3 regions of the Rhizobium sp. NPDC090275 genome follow, and region 2 is predicted to be linked to each of the others. Evidence: riboswitches for the same ligand, from Rfam matches in the RefSeq annotation. Region 2 holds a riboswitch; each other region holds the start of a gene.
What was found. A riboswitch is a leader RNA that binds a small molecule or an ion and turns the genes downstream of it on or off. The one in region 2 is predicted to bind thiamine pyrophosphate.
Positions count from the first base shown of each region.

Region 1 (7,167 bases), on a different contig from region 2:
TAGCTGATTTCCGCATCGGTTGCATAGCGAGACTCTGCCTAAATATGGCGGCTTTATACTTTAGCAAGCCTAACGTGGTTAAGGAGTTCTCTGGGTCGCCGCAAATTATGGCGAAAGTGCCGTTGTCTTGTTAAGATTCGTCGATCCGCAGAAATTGCCCCAGCGCGGAATTGTTTTCGCCGGTCGAAAACCGCGCGATCGGCGCCGCCACCGCGACCCTGCCCTGGTCGATGAAAATCGCATAGTCGGCAATCCGCCTGATCTCGTCGGCGTCGTGCGAGACAATCACGACAGTGTTGCCGCTGTCGCGATGCATCGCCAGAAGCAACCCCGCCATGTCGCGGCGCAGGCTCGGATCGAGCGCGGCGAAGGGTTCGTCGAGCAGCAGGATGGGGCGCTGACGCACCAGCGCCCGGGCAAACGCCACCCGCTGCCGCTCGCCACCCGAAAGCGTCGCCGGCATCCGCTTTTCGAAGCCTGACAGCCCGACCTTCTCAAGCGCCGACGTGATCGCGCGCCGATCGGCATCGCCAAGTTTCAGCGCCGGATGAATGCCGAGTCCGATATTGGTGAAGACATCGAGATGCGCAAAGAGGTTGTTGTCCTGAAACACCAGCGACACGGGCCGCTCGGCCGGATGTTGATGGCCGATATCCTTCCCGTCAAACAGGATCTGCCCCGCATCCGCCGTGTCGAAACCGACCAGCAGATTGAGGAAGGTCGACTTGCCCGCGCCCGATGCGCCTGTGACACCGATGACGGCGCTCTCGGGCAGCGCGCAATCGAACACGAATGAGTTCTGGCCCAGCCGCAGCGTCACGCCGCGCATCTCGATGGCATCACTCATGCGACAGCGCCTCCCGCTTCGGCTCATCCGCCACCCCCGAGCCCATCGTGCCCGAAATCGTCAACAGCAGGCAGATCACGCCGAGGATCAGCGCCAGCCCATCCGCATCATTGGTGCGATAGCTGCCGAGGCTGGAATAGACCAGCCACGGCAGCGTCACGAAGCTATCCGAACCAAACAAGGCCACGGCGCCGAGATCGCCCAGCGACAGGGCCATGGCAAAGGACAACGCCGTCAGCACCGGCTTTCGCAGATCCGGCCACGAAATCAGCCGCAGCTTGGCGAGGCCGGAGATGCCGAGGCTGGCGCTCAGCCGCTGTGTGCGGCGCTGGTGGATTGCGTAGGCCGGCTCCAGCACCCTGACGACGAAAGGCATCGCCATCAGCGCATTGATGGCGACCACAAGCACCGGCGCCACGACATTGACGTCGCCGACATCACGCGCCGCCAGGAACCAACCCGTGGCGAGAACGATGGGCGGGAAGAGAAGCACGAGCGACGAGGCGGCACCCATTGCGCCAAAGAAGGACCGCGCGCCGTGCCGCGCTTTGCGCTCAAGCGAGAGCGTATGGCGGGCGCGCACGAGCGGCATCGACAGGGCGAACGACAGCAAGGCCGACGAAAGCGCCATCGCGCCGCTGGTGGCAAAGGCCCGCCAGAAGATCGCTTCGCCGACCAGCTTCACCAGATCGGCGCGCAGACCGGCAATCACGATGAAGAGCAGCGGCAGGCCGAGAAACAGTACCGCCAGCGTGAGAAGCGCGCGATCGGCGATCCACGCACCGAACAGCGTGCCATCGGGCCGTCGGATCGTGCGACCCGACGTAAGCCCCGCATCGCCTGACGTCGGCAGCAGCGAGAGAATACCGAGAACCACGGCCGTCAACGCGATCTGCAGCAGGGACAAGCCCACCGCGCGGCCGGGATCGAAATCGAAGCGCAGCGACTGGTAGATCGCCACCTCGATCGTGGTCGCCGCCGGTCCGCCGCCGAGCATCAGCACCAGCGTGAAGCTGGTGGCGCAGAGCATGAAGATCAGCCCCGCCACACCTGGTATGACCGAACGCAGCACCGGCCACTCGATGAAGCGGAAGACGGACACCGGCCGCATGCCGAGACCGCTCGCCACCAGCCAGTATTCGCCCGGCACTCGCTCCAACGCCGCCAGCATAAGCCGGCAGGCAAGCGGCAGATTGAAGAACACATGCGCGAGCAGAATGCCCGACAGCCCATAAATGCTGACGGGCTGGTCGATCCTCGCCCATGACAGCATCGTGTTGACGACACCCTGCCGGCCCCAGATGCCGATCAGACCGAGCGCACCGATCAGCACCGGCAGCCCCATCGGCACCGCCATGAGCCGGATGATCCAGATGCGGCCGATAAATCGTGGCTGCCGCGCCAGCGCCCGTGCGACCGGAATGGCCAGCACGACCGACAGCAACGTAGAAAGCGCCGCCTGCAGAAGCGTGAAGCGCAGAACGCGCAGGATGTATGGATCGGAAACGATCGATCCGACAGGCATGCCGTCGGTGGAGATCAGCAGGGATAGCGTCGCGACCGTCACGAAGACGATGATGGCGGCGAGGCTGAGCGCCCCGCCGGCCAGCGCATATCGTCTTTCGGACGGCGCAAGAAGCATCAGTTCATGCTCATCAATTCATGCTCATCAATTCATGCTCATGGCGGCCAGCCACTCGTCGATCCAGGCCTTGCGGTTCTTGGCGACCTCATCCGAGCTCATCAGGAAGGTCTTCGACGGGTTGACGAGCTTGCCGAAAGCATCCGGCAGCGGCTCCGAGGTCTTGGACACCGGCATCATCCAGTTGTTGGTCGGGATCGCGTCCTGGAAGCCAGGGGTGACCATGAACTTCAGGAAGTCCTGCGCCAGCGCCTTGTCCGGCGCGTTCTTCAACAGGCCGGCAACCTCGATCTGGATGTAGTGCCCCTCGGAGAATGCCGCCGCCTGGTAGCGATCCGTGTTTTCCGAAACCATGTGATAGGCGGGCGACGTCGTATAGGAGAGCACCATCGGCGCCTCGCCCTTGGTAAACAGGCCGTAAGCCTCCGACCAGCCGGGCGTCACCGTCAGCACGCGCTTCTTGAGCTTGGCCCAGGCTTCCGGCGCCTTGTCGCCATAGACCGACTTCACCCACAAGAGCAGGCCGAGGCCCGGCGTCGAGGTGCGGGGATCCTCGATGACGATCTTCTGCGCGGGATCGCCATCGACCAGCTCCTTCAGGCTCGCCGGCGGCGTCTTGATCGTCTGCGTGTCGTAGATCACGGCGAAATGGCCGTAGTCATAAGGCACGAAGACATCATCCTTGAAGCCGCCGGGGACCTGCAGCGCGCCGGTGTCGATGCCGCTGGCATCGAATAGGCCAGTGGCCTTGGCTTCGGTGATCAGGCTTGTGTCGAGGCCGAGGACGACATCGGCCTTGGTGCCGGCACCTTCGAGCTTCAGACGCGACAGCAGCGCCACGCCATCGGCGACGCTGACGAAATTGACCGTGCAGCCGCATGTCTTCTCGAACGCCGCTTTCACCTTCGGGCCGGGACCCCATTCGGAGGTGAAGCTCTCATAGGTATAGATGGTGAGCGCCTTGTCGGCCGCGAGCGTAGCCGTTGCCGAAAAGCTCGCCAACAGCATGGCAGCGCCGAGCGCATAGGTCTTGAAATGGGTCATGACACCTCTCCTCTAGGTTCATTGAAGGGGAAAAGGGCGGTGCCTGGTGTCACGCGTCTAATCCCTCCGCCGGTGTTAGCCGGATCAGGTTCCGCGGGTTGGCTTTTGCAAGCCTCTCAGCCAAGTATCTGGGAAGATACAAGGCACCCCGTTAGAGCGTCGCAAGGTGTATATCCGTAGCCGGCGTCTGGCAAGAGCGGACGTCGGCCAGGGTTCGTCAGCCGGGTTCGTGGGCTATTCGGCGGCCTCGGCGGCGGCTTTCGCGGGCGTCCCACCTGTGCGCGGCAATTGCACCGGCTTCAGCATCAGCGCCGCCACAAGCCCGATGAAGGCAATGAGGCACGAGGTCATGAACAGGGGCACGAAGGCGCTGGCATAGGCATCCGCCACCGCCTGGCGCGCCGCCTCCGGCAATGCCGCCATCATCTTAGGCGTCAGCTGCTCGATATTCTCGACGCCGGGGATCGATAGACCCGTGCGGCCGAGCTGCGAGCCGATGATGGCGCCGTAGATGGAGATCGCGATCGAGGCGCCGCCCATGCGCGACAGCGTTACCGATCCGGTCGCCGCCCCGACATCGCGGGCGGGCGCCGCATTCTGCACGCCGATGATCGGCACCTGTTGCGCAAGACCGATACCGATGCCGTGCATCGCCATGATCGCGCCGATGATCAGCACCGGCGTTCCGGCATGCACCTGCGACAGCAGGACGAAGGCGACGGCGCTGACGGAGAGGCTGGCGATCGCAAACGGCTTGTAGCGCCCTGTCGCCGAGATCATCCGCCCGGCCGATAGCGAGCCGCATACGATGCCGCCGGTGAGCAGAATGAAGAGCGCGCCGGCCGCCGATGGCGAAAGACCCGTCGTCGTCTGCAGGAACAGCGCGAAGTAGTTGACCATGCCGATACCGATCGCACCGCTCATCACCGACATGACCAGCAGCAGGCCGAATGTCGGGTTGCGGAACAGCGACAGCGGAACGATCGGCTCGGCGGCGCGCCGCTCCACCAGCACCCAGGCGATGGCGCAGACGATGCCGAGCGCGATGATGCCAAGATTGCCCGGCGCCACCAGCGAGCCGAAGAGCTGGCTGCCATCGGCGGCGAGCACGATGCAGCTGGTGGTCATCGCCAGCAGCAACGCGCCGGCGTAATCGATCTTCGGGCGGCGGTTCGGCTTGCGGTAGGGCAGCATGAAGGCCAGCCCGGCAATCACGATCGCGCCGATCGGCACGTTGACGAGGAAGATCGAGCGCCAGCCGAACATATCGCTCATCGCGCCACCGAGGACAGGGCCGATTGCCCCCGAAGCCATGAGGACGAGGCTGGAATAGCTCTGGTATTTCGCTCGCTCGCGCGGCTCGAACAGGTCCGCATTGACGGCGAAGATCGACACCATGATGCCGCCGCCGCCGAGGCCCTGCAGCACGCGCGCCGCGATCAGCGTATCCATCGACACGGCCAGACCGCACAGCGTCGAGCCCACGGTGAAGATGATGATTGCCGCCATCATCACGTACTTGCGCCCGAAGAGGTCGCCGAGCTTGCCGTAGAGCGGCATGACGGCGCTGACGGCCAGCAGATAGGCCGAGCCGATCCAGCCGAACCGCTCGATCTGCCCGAATTCACCGACGATGGTGGGCAGAGCGGTGGCAACGATCTGGTTGTCGAGCGTGGCCATGAAAAGGGCGGCCATCAGGAAGAGAAAGAGAATGAGCCGGCGACGAGGGTCGGTCACCAGCGGCTGCGCGGCGATCTGTGAATTCATGGGGGCGATCTTTCAGGTTTCGGCGCAATTTATGTGCTGTCAGCATATAAATGTCAACGTCATATAAATGACATCAGCATATTTTCCTCCCCGATCGCTTCTGTTATCCTCCGTCCCATGACAGATAGTTTGCAAATCGCCCCAGACACCACGCCGACCGAGGATGATATCGCCCATATCGGCCAAAGCATGAGCCGTATGCGCATGATCACGGGGCGACGACTGATTGCCCGCCTCGCCATCGAAAAGGTGGCTCCGGATCTGGAGCTTTCGCATCTGGATGTTCTCGAAGCCGTCAAGCTCGCCCGCAGGAATGGCGAGGTGACCGTGGGGACGATTGCCGAGGCCATGCGCATCGATCCGTCCCGCGCAAGCCGCATTGTCGCCGACATGGTCGGCCGCGGTGTTCTCGAACGCGCGGCATCTCAGCAGGACGCCCGGCGGATCCTGGTGGTGATCACGCCATCCGGCTGGAGCCTGCTCACGGAACTGAAATCTCAAAAGCTCGCGATCATCAAGGATGTCGTCTCCGACTGGTCGTCTGCGGACGCCAAAAACTTCGCCGAGCTATTTGATCGGTACATGACCGGCTTCGAGCGCGTTTTCGCCATGCGTGACAAACATTTGCCCGCGGCACCAAAAGCTGGAAAATAGAACGAGAGATTGATCTGAATCAAACGGTTACCCGACAGCGTTTCATAGAACTCCCCCTGACCATAAACCTAGGAGAGATTCGAATGAAACGCCGCCTGGCAAAACTAAAGGGCATGTTCGCTGCCGTCGTTCTGGTTGCCGCTGCCCATCCGGCCATGTCCGCCGACCTGACCCAGCCGACCGCGGCTCAGGAAGCAACGCAGAGCCAGAGCCCCTGGATGATCCGCCTGCGCGCGCTTGGCGTCATCACCCAGGATTCCGGCTACGTTGGCGGCGTCGCGGGATCGGATCTCTCCTACTCGGACACCGTCGTTCCTGAATTCGACGTCACCTACTTCTTCACCGACAACATCGCCGCCGAGCTCATCCTCGGCACGACATTCGCCAACGTCACCGGCAAGGGTTCGATCGAAAGCCTCGGCGATGTCGGCAAGACCTGGCTGCTGCCGCCGACCGTCACGCTGCAGTATCACTTCAACGATTTCGGCAACTTCAAGCCCTATGTCGGCGCCGGCTTGAACTACACGATCTTCTACAACGAGAAGGGCAAGAGCGCCCAGAGCCTCGACATCGACAACACCTTCGGCGTCGCGCTCCAGGCCGGCTTCGACTACATGTTCGACGAGCACTGGGGCCTCAACGTCGACGTCAAGAAGATCTTTCTGCGTCCCGATTTCAACGTGAACGTCGGCGGCGCCGACATGACCGGCAAGGCCAAGCTCGATCCTTGGCTGATCGGCGCCGGTGTGACCTACCGTTTCTAAACCCAACCTTTATCGCAGAAACGCCAGAGGGCGCGGACAAACCCTGTCCGCGCCCTTTCCCTTTTCCTCCGCTTTGCGCTATGGGCAATGCCCATGAGCCAATCCACCTTCACCATCCTGCTCGGCGGCGAGCTGCACATCACGGAGCGCCTTCGCGTCGCCGTCTCCGGCAGCCGTTTCATCGCGGCCGATGGTGGCATGCGGCACGCGCTGGCGCTCGGTGTCAGGCCGGAGCTCTGGGTCGGCGATTTCGATTCCACGCCGGATGATCTGACGGCCGCATTCTCGGACATCCCGAGAAAGCCCTACCCCGCCGCCAAGGCCGCCACCGACGGCGAGATCGCCGTGTCGGAAGCGATTGCGCGTGGCGCGACACGGCTGATCCTCGTGGGCGCCCTCTCTGGCGACCGTTCCGACCACGCGTTGCAGCACCTGCTCTACGCCGTCAG
Region 1 covers NZ_JBIVYL010000010.1:52,496-59,662, forward strand. The annotation lists gene ACIQUB_RS23355 (ATP-binding cassette domain-containing protein) at 131-847, opposite strand; gene thiP (thiamine/thiamine pyrophosphate ABC transporter permease ThiP) at 840-2,489, opposite strand; gene thiB (thiamine ABC transporter substrate binding subunit) at 2,517-3,497, opposite strand; TPP riboswitch at 3,578-3,694, opposite strand; gene ACIQUB_RS23370 (MDR family MFS transporter) at 3,768-5,300, opposite strand; gene ACIQUB_RS23375 (MarR family winged helix-turn-helix transcriptional regulator) at 5,418-5,954, shown strand; gene ACIQUB_RS23380 (OmpW family protein) at 6,038-6,718, shown strand; gene ACIQUB_RS23385 (thiamine diphosphokinase) at 6,806-7,167, shown strand, end outside.
Region 1: linked by a shared signal. The riboswitch ahead of thiB (thiamine ABC transporter substrate binding subunit) and the one ahead of ACIQUB_RS13740 (YkoF family thiamine/hydroxymethylpyrimidine-binding protein) in region 2 are both predicted to bind thiamine pyrophosphate.

Region 2 (7,167 bases):
GACCTGCTCGGGCGTGCCCTCCTGAACGATTTTGCCGTCCTTCAGGATGACGACGCGGTCAGCGAGATCCAGAGCCTCTTCCTGGTCGTGGGTCACGAAGATGGTGGTGATGCCGAGCTCGTGGTGGATCTCGCGCAGCCAGCGGCGCAGGTCGTGACGCACATTGGCATCGAGCGCGCCGAACGGCTCGTCGAGAAGCAGCACCTTCGGATCGACCGAGAGCGCACGGGCAAGCGCCACGCGCTGGCGCTGGCCGCCTGAGATCTGTGCCGGAAACCGGTCGCCCAGCCCCTCCAGCCGCACGAGACGCAGCAGCTCGGTGACGCGCGCTTCGATCGCGGCCTTGTCGCGCTTGACCTTCGAGACCTTCATGCCGAAGGCGATGTTTTCGCCGACCGTCATGTGCGGGAAGAGCGCATAGTGCTGAAAGACAAAGCCGACGCCACGGTCGCGAACCGGAATGTCGGTCGCATCCTGGTCGCCGAAGAAGATCTGGCCGCCATCCGAATATTCGAGGCCGGCAACCATGCGCAGGATCGTGGTCTTGCCGGAACCCGAAGGCCCCAGCAGCGCGAGCAGTTCGCCGCTGCGGATATCCAGCGAGACATCGCGCACGGCGCGAAACGTGTCGAAGGTTTTGACGACGTGGTCGAGGCGGATCTTCATGAGTTTTTCTCTGCTGGCTGGGCAACGAGGACGGGACGCGCGGCGGGCTTGGCACTGCTGGAGCGACGGCCGGCCCCCTGGCGCTCGAGCGCCACCTTGGCGATAATGGTGAAGATGGCGATGACCGCCAGGATCGAGGCGGCTGCGAAGGCGCCGGTTGCCTGATAATCGTGATAAAGCAGCTCGATGTGTAGCGGCAGCGTATTCGTCTGGCCGCGAATATTGCCCGAGACCACAGACACGGCGCCGAATTCGCCCATCACGCGCGCATTGCAAAGCACGACACCATAGAGCATCGCCCACTTGATGTTCGGCAGTGTGACCGAGAAGAACGTGCGCCAGCCGGAAGCGCCGAGCGACGTCGCCGCTTCTTCGAGATCGCGCCCTTGCGCCTGCATCAGCGGGATGAGTTCGCGCGCGACGAAGGGTGCGGTCACGAACATTGAGGCAAGCACGATGCCTGGAATGGCGAACAGGATCTTGATGTCGTAGGCCTCGAGCGTCGGCCCGAAGATGCCTTGCAGCCCATAGACGAAGAGATAGGCAACGCCGGCGACGATGGGCGATACGGAGAACGGCACCTCGATCAGCACGAGCAGGAAGCGCTTGCCCCAGAAGTCGAACTTGGTGATCGACCATGCGGCCGCGACGCCGAAGGCGGTGTTGATGGGTACCGCGACCAGCGCGGTCAGCACCGTCAGCATGATCGCATGCAGCGTATCAGGATGACTGATTGTGGCGCTGTAGACCTGCCAACCCTTGGCGAAGGCTTCAACCCCGATGATGACGAGCGGCGCCAGGATGAGGAAAGCGCCGATGATCAGCACAAGGCTGATCAAGGTGCACCGGACGATCGGCTGGTCGCCGACGCGCGGCGGTTTTCGGCGGGTGGGAATGCTGCTCATGATCAGTTCCTCACCGTGTATCGCAGCGCCCGCGCCTGCATCCAGTTGGTCAGCGCCAGCATGAGGAAGGCTGTGAGCAGCAGGACAGAGGCGATCGCGGCGGCCGCCTGGTAGTCGTACTCCTCAAGCCGGATGAAGACGAGAAGTGCGGTGATCTCCGTCGACATCGGCTGATTGCCGGCGATGAAGATGATGGCGCCGAACTCGCCAAGCGAGCGGGCGAAGGACAGCGACACGCCGGCAAGCAGCGCTGGCGTCAGCAACGGCAGCATGACCTTTCGGAAAATCGTCCAGTCCGAACCACCCAGCGACTGCGCGGCCTCTTCGTAAGCGGGATCGAGATCCTCGAGAACCGGCTGAACGGTGCGGACGATGAAAGGAAGGCTGGTGAAGCACATGGCGACCATGATGCCGATCGGCGTATAGGCGACCTTGATGCCAATACCTTCAAGCACCGAGCCGAACCAGCCATTCGCCGCAAACAGCGTCGTCAGCGCGATACCGGCCACCGCTGTCGGCAACGCGAATGGCAGATCGACCATCGCATCCACGAGCCGCCAGCCGGGAAAACGATAGCGCGTCAGCACCCAGGCGAGCGCGAAGCCGAAAAACAGGTTGAAGATCGTGGCGCCGAGCGCCGAGAGCACCGTGACCCGATAGCTGGCGAGCGCGCGCGCGGATGACACGATACGCCAGTAGTCCTCTGGCCCAAGGCTTGCGGCCTTGAACACCAGGGCAGCCAGAGGAAGGACGACGATAAGGCCGACATAGAGAAGGGTCACACCCAGCGACAGGCGTAATCCGGGCAGGACATTGCGTCTCAAGCGGTCATTCCCTGTTTCATAAGTCCTGCTCTACAAGCACGATGACGAAAGCAGCCCGGGGGGCAAACGCCAGCCGAGCCAAGCGATATAATATCCGGTTAGGGCTTACCGGCTGCCATAAAGCTTGTCGAGAATGCCGTCGGAGGCGAAATGCTCCTTCTGGATCTTTTCCCAGCCGCCGAACGTATCGTCGACATTGACGAGGCGGATCGCCGGAAAATGGTCCTTGAACTCGCCGATCACGTTCTCATCGCGAACGCGATGGCCGAACTGCGCGGCAATCCGCTGACCTTCCTCGGTGTAGAGGAAGTCGAGATAGGACTTGGCGAGCGCTTCTGAGCCATGCTTGGCGGCGACCTTGTCGACCACAGCGACGGGGAATTCGGCAAGCAGGCTGACCGACGGGATCACGCCTTGAACCTTGTCGGAACCGTACTGCTTCTCGATGCCGCGCGTCTCGGCTTCGAAGGTGATCAGCACATCGCCGGTCTCGCGCTCGACGAAGGTCGTCGTGGAGGCGCGGCCGCCGGTGTCGAAGACCGGCACGTTGTCGAAGATCTTGGTGATGTAGGCTTCGATCTTACCCTCGTCGCCCTTGTAGGCTTCCTTGGCCCAAGCATAGGCGGCGAGATAGGTGTAGCGCGCATTGCCCGATGTTTTCGGGTTGGGGAAGACCGCATGCACGTCGTCACGCGCGAGATCACCCCAGTCCTTGATGTTCTTCGGGTTGCCGGCGCGCACCAGGAAGGATGGGAAGGAGTAGAACGGCGACGCGTTGTTCGGGAAGGCCTTGGCCCAATCCTTGGAGACGAAGCCGTTCTTCGCGAGGAAATCGATATCCGTCGACTGGTTGAACGTCACGACGTCTGCCTCGAGACCTTCGATGATCGAGCGTGCCTGCTTGGAGGTGCCGGCGTGCGACTGGTCGATCGTGACGCCCGGATGCTGCTTGATGAAGGCTTCGTTCTCCGAGGCGAAAAGCTCGCGCGAAACGTCATAGGACGCATTGAGAAGCTTTGTCGGCTCTGCGGCATGGGCCTGAACGGAGAAGAGGGCGGCAAGTGCTGTGCCGAGAATCAGAAGGCGGTTCATCTATCGCTCCGGTGTTTCACTGTGCGGTGAAACTAATCGGACCGCCTCCAGATCGCGAGGAACCACCGCCCCCGGTTGCGGACAGGCTTAGAAATTCTGTCCCTTTTTCGCCATATTTCGCGGCGGTTTTGCTTCATGCGGCGCGGGAGCATACTTACCGAGCGTTCCTAAGCCTCTGCTAACAAAATGCTTTCTTCACATCGCAAAATTGAGAGGGCCGAATAGAAATTACTGCGAAGTCTCGGCTCCTCAGTCCACGACATGGCCCTTGCGCTCGTCCAGGCTTTGGCGTATCACCCCGACATCACAGGGGTGCTCCGTAATGCCGGGGCTGAGATACGGTCGCATGATCGTGGACCCTCAAGCTGATCTGGATAATGCCAGCGGAGCGAGGTAGAGCGATGTTTTCCGGCGCGCAGATTTCACTGTATCCCATGACCGACAATTTCGTCGGTGTCATCACCCAGGCGCTTTCCGCGCTCGATCCCCATCGTGACAGGTTGCGGATCGAGACGGACGATATTTCGACGCTGATCATCGGCACGCCCGACGTGGTCTTCGCCGCCATGCGCGACCTGTTCGCGGCGGCCGCCAGCAGCGGCAAGCATTGCGTGCTGCACGCGACCATCTCGCGCGGCTGCCCCGGCGAGCCTGACGACCCGATCTGCCAGACGCCCGAACTGACCGGCCCCATGGCGCCGCTCGACGAGCGCAAGGCCCGCGCGCACCAGGCGGTCAAGGACGCGCCTGTCATCGGCCAGGAAACGGCCGCGCAGTTCTCGCTTTATACGCTCGGGATCGACGGCCACATGGACGAGATCTACGGCTGCATCGACTTCCTGAAGAATTCGGGCGTCTTTGAGAAATCGAAGAATTTCTGCACGAAGCTGCGCGGCGACACCGGTGCGGTGTTCTCGACCGTGCACGAGGCGCTGGTGCGCTTCGGCCCGCCGGCAGGCCATGTGACGATCGACCTTACCGTCTCGGCAAACAGCCCGTCCAAGCGCTAAGCGCCGATCCACGCTCGCGTTCAAAACGGTTCTATCATGTCGACATCACGCCCGCCTTCCCGGCAGGTCGTTTCCGGCCTGCACCATCACATCCGCACCGGTCTAAGCCGGGCTCTGCCGGCAATCGCGGCCGTCTGCCTTCTGGTGGCGACTTGGGAGGCCTATGTCCGCCTGTCCGGCATCTCGCCCACGACCTTGCCCTCGCCGTCCCGCGTTCTCGCGCAGACCTTTCAGGCCCGGCAGGCGCTGTTCGACAACACGCTTCCGACATTGCGGGCGACGCTTGCCGGTTTCGGCTGCTCGCTTGCGGCCGCATTCACCCTGTCGGTCCTGATCGATTTCTGCCAGCCGCTCCGTCGGGCGCTGTTTCCGCTCTTCATCATCAGCCAGACGCTGCCGCTGGTCGCCATCGCGCCGCTGATCGTTCTGTGGTTCGGCTTCGGCCTGATGCCCAAGATCCTGCTGGTCGCACTCGTCACCTTCTTCCCGATGCTGGTGGCGCTTTGCCAGGGCTATCAATCGACCGAAGACGAACTGCAGCAACTCGTGGCTTCGATGGGAGCGCCACGCTGGAAGCAGTTTCTGCTCGCCCGCCTGCCATCCGCCCTGCCCTTCTTCTTCGCCGGGCTGCGTATATCCATCACCTATGCCGTCGTCGGCGCGATCTTCGCGGAATATGCGGGTGCTGCCAAAGGGCTCGGCATCTACATGCTGAACGCCAAGAACAATTTTCGGCCTGATCTGGTGCTGGCCGCCGTGTTCGTCAGCGCCGTGCTGACCCTCACTCTGTTCGGCCTCACCGTCATCGCCGAACATCTGGCCATGCCATGGGCGAGACGCGGAAAGGGGAGCGCCCGATGACCGCGCCACGCCTGGAACTCAACCACATCACCTGCCGCTATGGCGAAACCCCTGTTTTGTCAGACATCTCGCTGACAGTGAAGCCCGGCGAATTCGTCTCCATCCTCGGGCCGTCAGGCTCGGGCAAGTCCACGCTCTTCAAGCTGCTGACCGGCGCGCGCAGGCCTGAGGGCGGCAACATGCGCTTCGACGGCCAACCGCTTGACGGAACGATCCACCCCTTCGCCTTCATGCCGCAGCGCGATGCGCTGATGCCGTGGCGGCGCATAATCGACAACACCACGCTTGGCCTCGAGGTTCAGGGCATGCGCCGCGCCGAGGCCCGCCGGCGGGTGCTGCCGCTGTTTTCCGAGTTCGGTCTCGACGGCTTCGAACAGCATTATCCGGCGGAATTGTCTGGCGGCATGCGGCAACGCGCGGCACTGCTGCGCACCGTGGTGCAGTACAAGCCGATGCTCTTGCTCGACGAACCCTTCGGCGCGCTCGACGCCCTGACGCGCGCGGGCATGCAGCGCTGGCTGGAGGAGATGTGGTCGCAGCACGACTGGACCGCGATGCTCGTCACCCATGACGTGCGCGAGGCGGTCTATCTATCCGACCGCATCTATATCTTCTCGCCCCGCCCTGCCCGCGTCATCCGCGAGATCACCGTCGATCTTCCACGCCCGCGCATATTGGACGGATCGGCGCGTGCGCGCGTAGCCGAGATCGAGGCCGACATTCTCGACACGCTTTTCAATGCCCCGAACGACGCCACAACGACCAACCTGGAGGAACCACGATGAAAACCCCGATGCTGACCCGCCGCGCAGCCCTGGCTTCGGCCGCAGGACTTACCCTGACGCTGCCGATGTCGCCGCTTCTGTCGAAGCCGGCCCGCAGCCAGGAGAAGCGCCCCGTCAAGGTCGCGCTGGACTGGACGCCCAATACCAACCACATCGGCCTCTTCGTGGCACGCGACAAGGGATTTTACCGCGATGCGGGCCTCGACGTGGAGATCCTGCCCTATACGGACACCTCGGCCGGCACGCTCGTCGCCAATCATGTCGCTGATTTCGGCATTGACGGCGCCATCGGCCTCATGACCCAGCGGACAGCCGGCGCCGATCTCGTGGCGACCTACGCCATCGTCCAGACCGAGACCGGCCGTCTCGTCTTCAATGCCGATCGCGATGACATCCGCAGCCCGAGGGATCTCGACGGCAAGACCTATGGCGGCTTCGGCAGTGCCTGGGAAAACGCGCTGATCGGCTCGCTGATCCGCCATGATGGCGGCAAGGGCGAATTCGAGACCGTGACGCTCGGCACCTCCGCCTATCAGGCGCTGGCCAACGGCAGCGTCGATTTCACGCTCGAAGTCTACACCTGGGAAGGCGTGCAGGCGGAACTCGAGGGCGTGAAGCAACGCGCCTTCCGCTACGCCGATTATGGCGTTCCGGACGAGCACACGACGCTGCTCGCCTCCAGCCAGGCATTTCTGGATGAGAAGCCGGATCTCGCGCGCGCCTTCCTGCAGGCAACCCGCAAGGGCTACGACTTCGCCGTCGATCACCCTGGCGACGCGGTCGATCTGATGATCGCGGCCAATAGCGACGCACTGACCAATCGCGCGCTTGTAGAGGCATCACTGAAGGCGCTGATCGCGGGGCACTACTTCCGCACGCAGGATGGCATTACCGGTCGCATCGACCCGGCCAAGATGACAGCGATCGGCGACTATCTGTTCCAGGCGAAAATCCTGAAGGATGCCGACGGCAAGACACTGACAGCCGCGCCTGACTTTTCGCGCTACTTCAGCAATACGCCGCT
Region 2 covers NZ_JBIVYL010000004.1:570,200-577,366, reverse strand. The annotation lists gene ACIQUB_RS13760 (sulfate/molybdate ABC transporter ATP-binding protein) at 1-666, opposite strand, end outside; gene cysW (sulfate ABC transporter permease subunit CysW) at 663-1,571, opposite strand; gene cysT (sulfate ABC transporter permease subunit CysT) at 1,574-2,395, opposite strand; gene cysP (thiosulfate ABC transporter substrate-binding protein CysP) at 2,501-3,487, opposite strand; TPP riboswitch at 3,786-3,896, shown strand; gene ACIQUB_RS13740 (YkoF family thiamine/hydroxymethylpyrimidine-binding protein) at 3,889-4,497, shown strand; gene ACIQUB_RS13735 (ABC transporter permease) at 4,534-5,358, shown strand; gene ACIQUB_RS13730 (ABC transporter ATP-binding protein) at 5,355-6,143, shown strand; gene ACIQUB_RS13725 (ABC transporter substrate-binding protein) at 6,140-7,167, shown strand, end outside.

Region 3 (7,167 bases), 470 kb from region 2:
GCAGATCGTCAAGAATTACGAAGCAGAGCATCCGGGCACGAAAATCGAGATGCAGTTTCTTGAAAACGAAGCCTTCAAGGCGAAGCTGCCGACGCTTCTGCAGTCGAGCGATGCGCCTGATCTCTTCTACAGCTGGGGTGGCGGCGTCCTGAAACAGCAGCTGGCGACGGGTGCCCTGCTTGATCTCAGCGAGGCGATGAATGCCAAGGATGGCGCGTGGGTGAAGACCTACAACCCGGCTTCCGTCAAGGGCCTGAGCTATGATGGCAAGATCGGCGCTGTCCCCTATGCAGTCGGCACCGTATCGTTCTTCTACAACAAGGAATTGTTTGCAAAAGCCGGCGTCGATGCGACCACGATCAAGACCTGGGACGACTATCTCGCCGCGGTCAAGAAGATCAAGGATGCCGGCATCGTGCCGATCGCCGGCGGTGGCGGCGAGAAGTGGCCGATCCACTTCTACTGGAGCTATCTGGTCATGCGTGATGGCGGCCAGAAGGTCTTCGATGCCGCCAAGAATGGCCAGGGCGAAGGCTTCAACGATCCGGCGATGATCAAGGCCGGCGAGCAGCTCGCCGAGCTTGGCAAGCTCGAGCCCTTCCAGCCCGGCTACCTCGGGGCCACATGGCCGCAAACGCTCGGCGTCTTTGGCGACGGCAAGGCGGCGATGATCCTCGGCTTCCAGAACACTGAAGCGAACCAGCGCACGCATGCCGGCGACCAGAAGGGTCTGAGCCCCGACAATATCGGTCGCTTCGCCTTCCCCGCCGTTACAGGCGGCGCCGGTGCCGTCACCGATACGCTCGGCGGTCTGAACGGTTGGGCCGTCACCAAGAAGGCGCCGCCGGAAACGCTCGACTTCCTTGCCTACCTTACCAATGCCGAGAACGAGCGGACCATGGCCAAGGCCGGCATGATCATTCCGGTTGCGGTTGGCGCCGAAGATGGCGTGACCAACCCGCTGCTGCATGAATCGGCCGAACAGCTGGCGCATTCCACATGGCACCAGAACTTCTTCGACCAGGACCTCGGCCCCTCGGTCGGTCGCGTCGTCAACGACGTGTCGGTCGCCATCGTCTCCGGACAGATGACGCCGGCCGATGGCGCACAGCAGATCCAGGACGCCTTCGAGCAGGATCAGTTCTGATCAAGACCATCGCGGCGCGGGACATACTCCGCGCCGCACTTTGATGTCTGGAATGTGAGGTCCCCATGGCCAATGTCAGCGCCGCCGCCGCAATCAGACCCGCGCGCATACCGGCCACCCAGTCGGCCCGGCGCAAACATCCGGCCGTTGCCGGCCGCTTGCCCGTGCTGCTGCTCTTCCTGCCGCCGGCGCTTCTGTTGTTTTCGATCTTCGTGATCCTGCCAATGGGCGAGGCCGCCTGGTACAGCCTTTACAAATGGGACGGATATGGCCTGCCGACGCAATATGTCGGCATGCGTAACTTCGAGCTTCTGTTCAAGAACGGCGCCTTCCTGACCGCGCTGAAGAACAACGCGATGATCATGGTCATCTCGATCTTGATCCAGATTCCGCTCGCCATCTGGCTGGCGATGATGCTGGCGCACCGCATCGCCGGCGTGGTCGTCTTCCGGCTGATCTTCTTTCTGCCCTACGTGCTCGCCGATGTCGCGGCCGGCCTGATCTGGCGCTTCGTCTATGACGGCGACTACGGGCTCTTCGCGTCGATCGCCCATCTGCTCGGCGTCGAGACACCCTATGTGCTGGCCGACAAGGATCTGGCGATGTACGCCGTGCTGGGCGTGATCATCTGGAAATACTTCGGCTTCCACATGATGCTGTTCATCGCCGGGCTGCAGTCGCTAGACAAAAGCGTGCTGGAGGCTGCCGAGATCGATGGCGCCAGCGGCTGGCAGAGGTTTCGCTATATCACTCTGCCGCTGCTTGGATCGACCGTGCGTCTGTCCGTCTTCTTCGCCGTCGTCGGCTCGCTGCAATTGTTCGACGTCATCATGCCGTTGACCGGCGGCGGTCCGTTCAACTCCACACAGACGATGGTCACCTTCCTGTTCAACTTCGGTGTTGCCCGCATGCAGGTCGGGCTGGGAAGCGCCGTCGGCGTGGTGCTCTTCCTGATCTGCGTCACGCTCGCCTTCAGCTACAAACGGATATTCATGCGCCATGACTGACGTCGTTTCATCCGATCGGCTCACCGCCGGCACCAAAATCTATCTCTACACGTCGCTGGTCATCATATCGGCCATCGTGCTGATCCCGCTGATGACCACAGCGCTGGGCGGCTTCAAGGATTTGGGCGATCTGCGCACCAATCCGTTTGGCCTGCCGGTCCAATGGCACGCCGAGAATTACACCCAAATCCTGTTCGGCGATCGCTACTGGCGGCAAATGGTCAATTCGCTGATTATCGCCGCGCTGACTGTCTTCCTCACCGTATCGGTATCGGCAATGGCGGCCTTCACCTTCGCGCATGTCCGCTTCTTCGGCGCCGATTTCCTGCTGAACTATTTCCTGATCGGGCTGATGTTCCCGGCAGCAACCGCCATCCTGCCACTGTTCATCCGCATTCGCGATCTCGGGCTGCTCAACACTTACTGGGGCGTGGTGCTGCCGCAGGTCGCCTTCGGTCTCGGCATGAGCATACTCCTGTTCCGGAACTATTTTCGCAACCTTCCGGAAGAATTGTTCCAGGCGGCCGTTGTCGATGGCTGCGGCTACATGCGCTTCTTCTGGCATATCTGCCTGCCGCTCTCGCGACCGATCATCGCAACGGTCAGCATCATCTCCTTCGTCGGCAGCTGGAACAGCTACATCCTGCCGCTGATCATGCTGAACTCCGAGAAGATGTATCCGTGGCCGCTCGGCATCATGGTCTATCGCGGAGAATTCAGTACCGCCTGGCAGCTTGTGCTCGCCTTCATCACGCTGACGATCATGCCGACCGTCATCGTCTTCTTCCTCGCACAGAAGCACATCATCGCCGGCTTGACCGCAGGCGCGGTCAAGTCGTGATGAAAGCCCGGTGACGTTCAGCCAAAGACAAGGCCGCCGTCAACGATCAGGTTCTGGCCGGTAACCGCCCGCGCCCAGGGACTGGCGAAGAACAGCACGGCGTCGGCGGCTTCCTCGGGCGTCGTCACGCGGCGCAGCGGCGTGCTGCCGGCTATGAGATCAAACACCGCTTCGGGCGTCCCGGCGCTGGCATCGGTGGTCCGCAGCAATCCGCCGGAGACCATGTTGACGGTGATGCCATCAGGCCCGAGTTCGGCCGCAGCCGTGCGGGTCAGCGACAACAGCGCACCCTTCGCCGCCGTATAGTCATGATAGGGAACGACCGGGTTCTGGAAGAGATTGGTCCCGATCGTTACGAAGCGCCCGAAACCGGCAGCCGCCATGCCGGGGCGCGTCGCCTGGATGAGGTTCAACGCGCCCTTCATCGCCGTATCGAGCTGCGCGGTCATCTCCTCCCAGCTGAGTTCGCCGAGCTTCGGGCGCGCATCGCCGTTGAAGCTGAAATCGGCGAGCGCATTGTGCACCACCGTGGTCGGCAGTCCGAGCCTGCGCGTAACATCCGCCACCAGTTCGCTCACCGCCGCGCCGTCGCGGATATCGGCCTGAAAGGCATGCGTCCGCTCGCCGAGGCTCTTCGCCAGCGCCTCGGCCTGTTTCCGGCTATTGCGATAGTTGACTGCTACCTTCGCGCCTTCGCGGGCGAAAGCGCTTGTGATCGCCGCCCCGAGCCCGCGCGCAGCGCCGGTTACGATCACCGTCTGCTCACTGATCGGCAATGTCATTTCGTGTCTCCTTCCTCTGTCGTCCAAAGTTCGTGAAAGTGCTGGACCGGACCATTTCCCGAGCCGACGTCGAGCGTGTCGGCAGCAGCCACCGCGCCGGCGAGATAGATCTTTGCGACGGCCACCGCATCTGGCAGCGGCGCGCCCTTGGAGAGCTCGGCCGCCAGCCCGCTCGACAGCGTGCAGCCCGTGCCGTGGGTGTTTGCCGTGGGGATTCTGGCGGCCTCGAACCAGGCGAGGCCGTCTTCCGTTGCCAGCACATCGGGGCTCTGGTCGCCCTCGAGATGGCCGCCTTTGACAAGCACGGCAGCGGGCCCCAAAGCGCGCAGCGCTTCGGCCTGCTCGCCCATCTCCCGGCGACTCTCGGCCACATCGGTGCGCAGCAACGCGGCGGCCTCAGGCAGATTGGGCGTCAGCAGCGTTGCAAGCGGCAGCAGCCGTCGCAGCAAAACATCGACCGCGTCGGGATCGAGAAGCTTTGCCCCCCCCTTGGCCACCATGACGGGATCGAGCACGATCGGGATGTCGGGATGATGCTTGAGAACGTCGGCTACCGCATCGGCGATTTCGGCATTGGCGATCATGCCGATCTTCACGGCATCGACGCGGATGTCCGCAAACACGGCCTTGATCTGATCCGCCACGAAGCCTGGCGGAACGAGATGAACGCCAGATACGCCCTGCGTGTTCTGCGCGGTCAAGGCCGTGAGCGCTGCCATGCCATAGACACCGCGCGCGGCAAACGCCTTGAGGTCCGCCTGGATGCCCGCGCCGCCCGATGGATCGGATCCGGCGATGGAGAGAACGTTGCGGATCATCGCGATCTCCCTTGAATTGCCTCTGAAAGCTCGCGGGCGGCGGCGCGCGGGTCTGATGTGCCGCAAATCGCAGAGACGACGGCGATCCCGTCGGCGCCGGCGACAAAGACACCGCTGACATGCGCCAGCTTCAACCCGCCGATGGCAACAGATGGAACCGGGCAAGCGGCGACGAGACGTGCAAGGCCGTCGAAGCCGATCGGCTGCTTGTGGTCCGGCTTGGTCGGCGTCGCGAAGACCGGCCCGATACCGGCGTAGTCGACCAATGCGGGATCGACAGCTCTTGCAAGCGCCTCGGTCTCCACCGACAGGCCGAGGATCATGTCAGGTCCGATCCGCTCGCGCGCGGCGCGCACGACCATATCGTCCTGGCCAACATGCAGCCCATCCGCGCCGATCGCGATAGCTGCCTCGACATCATCGTTGACGACAAGCAAAGCGCCCGTCCCGGCAAGCGCTTCCTTCAAAGCACGGCCGGTCTCGATCATGCGCGCCGTGGAGGCATGCTTGTCGCGGAGCTGCACGACGGTGGCGCCACCGGCGACGGCGCGCCTTGCGGTTTCGACCATGCCGATGCCGGCGCAGAGCTCGGGATCGAGAACGAGGTAGAGCGAGAGATCGATCCTGCTCATAGCATCCGCACCCGCGATTTGGTGTCGATAGCAGCGCCGTCTATCGCCGCGAGGGCGTCTAGGAACCGCCAGGAAAATGACCCCGGTCCATCAGCGGCCCGCGCCGCCTCTTCGCCGGCGACGGCGAACATGGCGAGTGCCGATATCGTCGCTTCGAATGGCGCATCGGGCCTGATGGCGGCGAAGGCGCCGACGAGGCATGTCAGCGAGCAGCCGAGCGCCGTCACCTGCGGCATCAGCGATGAGCCGCCCTCGATGCGGCAGGCACGCGCGCCGTCGGTGACGAAATCGACCTCGCCGGTCACCGCGACAACGGCCTGGTGCGTGTTAGCGATATGGCTGGCTGCAGCTTCCGCCTGCTCCACGGGGTCACGGCTGTCGACCCCCTGCCCCCGGCTTTCGCCGCCGGCGAGCGCGATGATCTCCGACGCGTTGCCGCGAATGATGGTCGGGCGAAGCGCCAGCAGGTCCGCGACGGCTCGCCTGCGAAAGGCCGTCGCATAATGGGCGACGGGGTCGAGAACCCATGGCCTGGCGCTTTCGCCCGCCGATCTGGCGGCGACGCGCATGCCGTTCATCCAGCTCGACGACAGCGTGCCGATGTTAACAGTCAGCGCGCCGGAGATGGCCGCGAACTCGCCGGCCTCTTCCTCGGCATGCACCATGGCTGGCGACGCGCCGGCGGCGAGCAGCACGTTGGCGGCGATGTTCATCGCAACGAAATTGGTGATGCACTGAACGAGCGGCTTTTGCGCGCGCATGGCATCGAGCATCGAACCGGGAGATCTGTCGTCTTTCATCATGCCCCTTTCGGGCGGGGCAAGACGCGGGAACCCTGATAGCTATGCCGAAGGGTCCGAGCGACTCCCTCCGCCAGCATTATCTGGTTCAGGTTCAAAGGGTACTTCTCAGTCTGCCGTCGGCAAACGCCCCTGTCTCTCAATGGCTCTGTTCTGTCAGAGAAGCCGACCGCTGTCACGCGCAAAATGACAGCAGCCCGGAGCCAGCAATCCGCTGCCGATCAGGCGCCGTTCTCCTTGATCGCTTCCATCGCAACGAAGGTCGACGTGTTGGCGACGAAGGGAAGACTGGAGATCTTCTCGCCCAGAACGAGGCGATAATTGGCGATATCGGACGTGCGTATCTTCAGGAGATAATCGAATGCGCCCGCGATCATGTGGCACTCCTCGACCTCCTGCAGCTTGCGAACCGCGACGTTGAAAGCATTCAGCGCATTCTCTCTGGTGTCGGAGAGTTTCACCTCGGTAAACGCCACATGGTTGCGGCCGAGCTTGTTGACGTCGATGATGGCGCGGAAGCCGAGAATGTAGCCATCCTCGATCAGTCGCTTGAGCCTGACCTGGCAGGGCGTGTTGGACAGGCCCACGCGCTTGGCGAGGTCGGTCACCGACATCCGGCCATCGGCGACGAGCGCCTCAAGTATGCGTTGATCAAATTGGTCGATTTCCCTTATATTTCCCGCACCAGCCACAATAATTCCCTTCAATATGAATATTGAATAGCGAACTAAAGACCAGAACGCTCAAAATCAAGTGAAATTGACTTTTTGAAATCTGCTAGCTTTCCGACATCAGCGGATCAGGAGCCCAGCATGGCAATCACCACCGACGCGGCAACAGTCGAAGTCACAGTAGAGCAGGCCAACGGCTCTGCAAATCCCTTTGACGGATTTGCCCCTCCGATCCGAGAACAGAGCGATCTGCGCCGCGCCATCACGGCTGCCTACCGCACGCCGGAGACGATCTGCGTGCCACGCCTGGTTGAAGCAGCCGCCCTTCCCGATCACGTCAGGAAAGCCGCCGCCGACACCGCTCGCAAGCTGATCGAAGCGCTGCGCGCCAAGCACAAGGGAACCGGCGTCGAGGGGCTGGTGCACGAATATTCGCTCTCCAGCCAGGAAGGCATCGCGCTGATGTGCC
Region 3 covers NZ_JBIVYL010000004.1:99,562-106,728, forward strand. The annotation lists gene ACIQUB_RS11840 (extracellular solute-binding protein) at 1-1,147, shown strand, start outside; gene ACIQUB_RS11845 (carbohydrate ABC transporter permease) at 1,213-2,154, shown strand; gene ACIQUB_RS11850 (carbohydrate ABC transporter permease) at 2,147-2,995, shown strand; gene ACIQUB_RS11855 (3-oxoacyl-ACP reductase) at 3,013-3,777, opposite strand; gene thiD (bifunctional hydroxymethylpyrimidine kinase/phosphomethylpyrimidine kinase) at 3,774-4,595, opposite strand; gene thiE (thiamine phosphate synthase) at 4,592-5,227, opposite strand; gene thiM (hydroxyethylthiazole kinase) at 5,224-6,027, opposite strand; TPP riboswitch at 6,076-6,171, opposite strand; gene ACIQUB_RS11875 (Lrp/AsnC ligand binding domain-containing protein) at 6,249-6,719, opposite strand; gene putA (trifunctional transcriptional regulator/proline dehydrogenase/L-glutamate gamma-semialdehyde dehydrogenase) at 6,840-7,167, shown strand, end outside.
Region 3: linked by a shared signal. The riboswitch ahead of thiM (hydroxyethylthiazole kinase) and the one ahead of ACIQUB_RS13740 (YkoF family thiamine/hydroxymethylpyrimidine-binding protein) in region 2 are both predicted to bind thiamine pyrophosphate.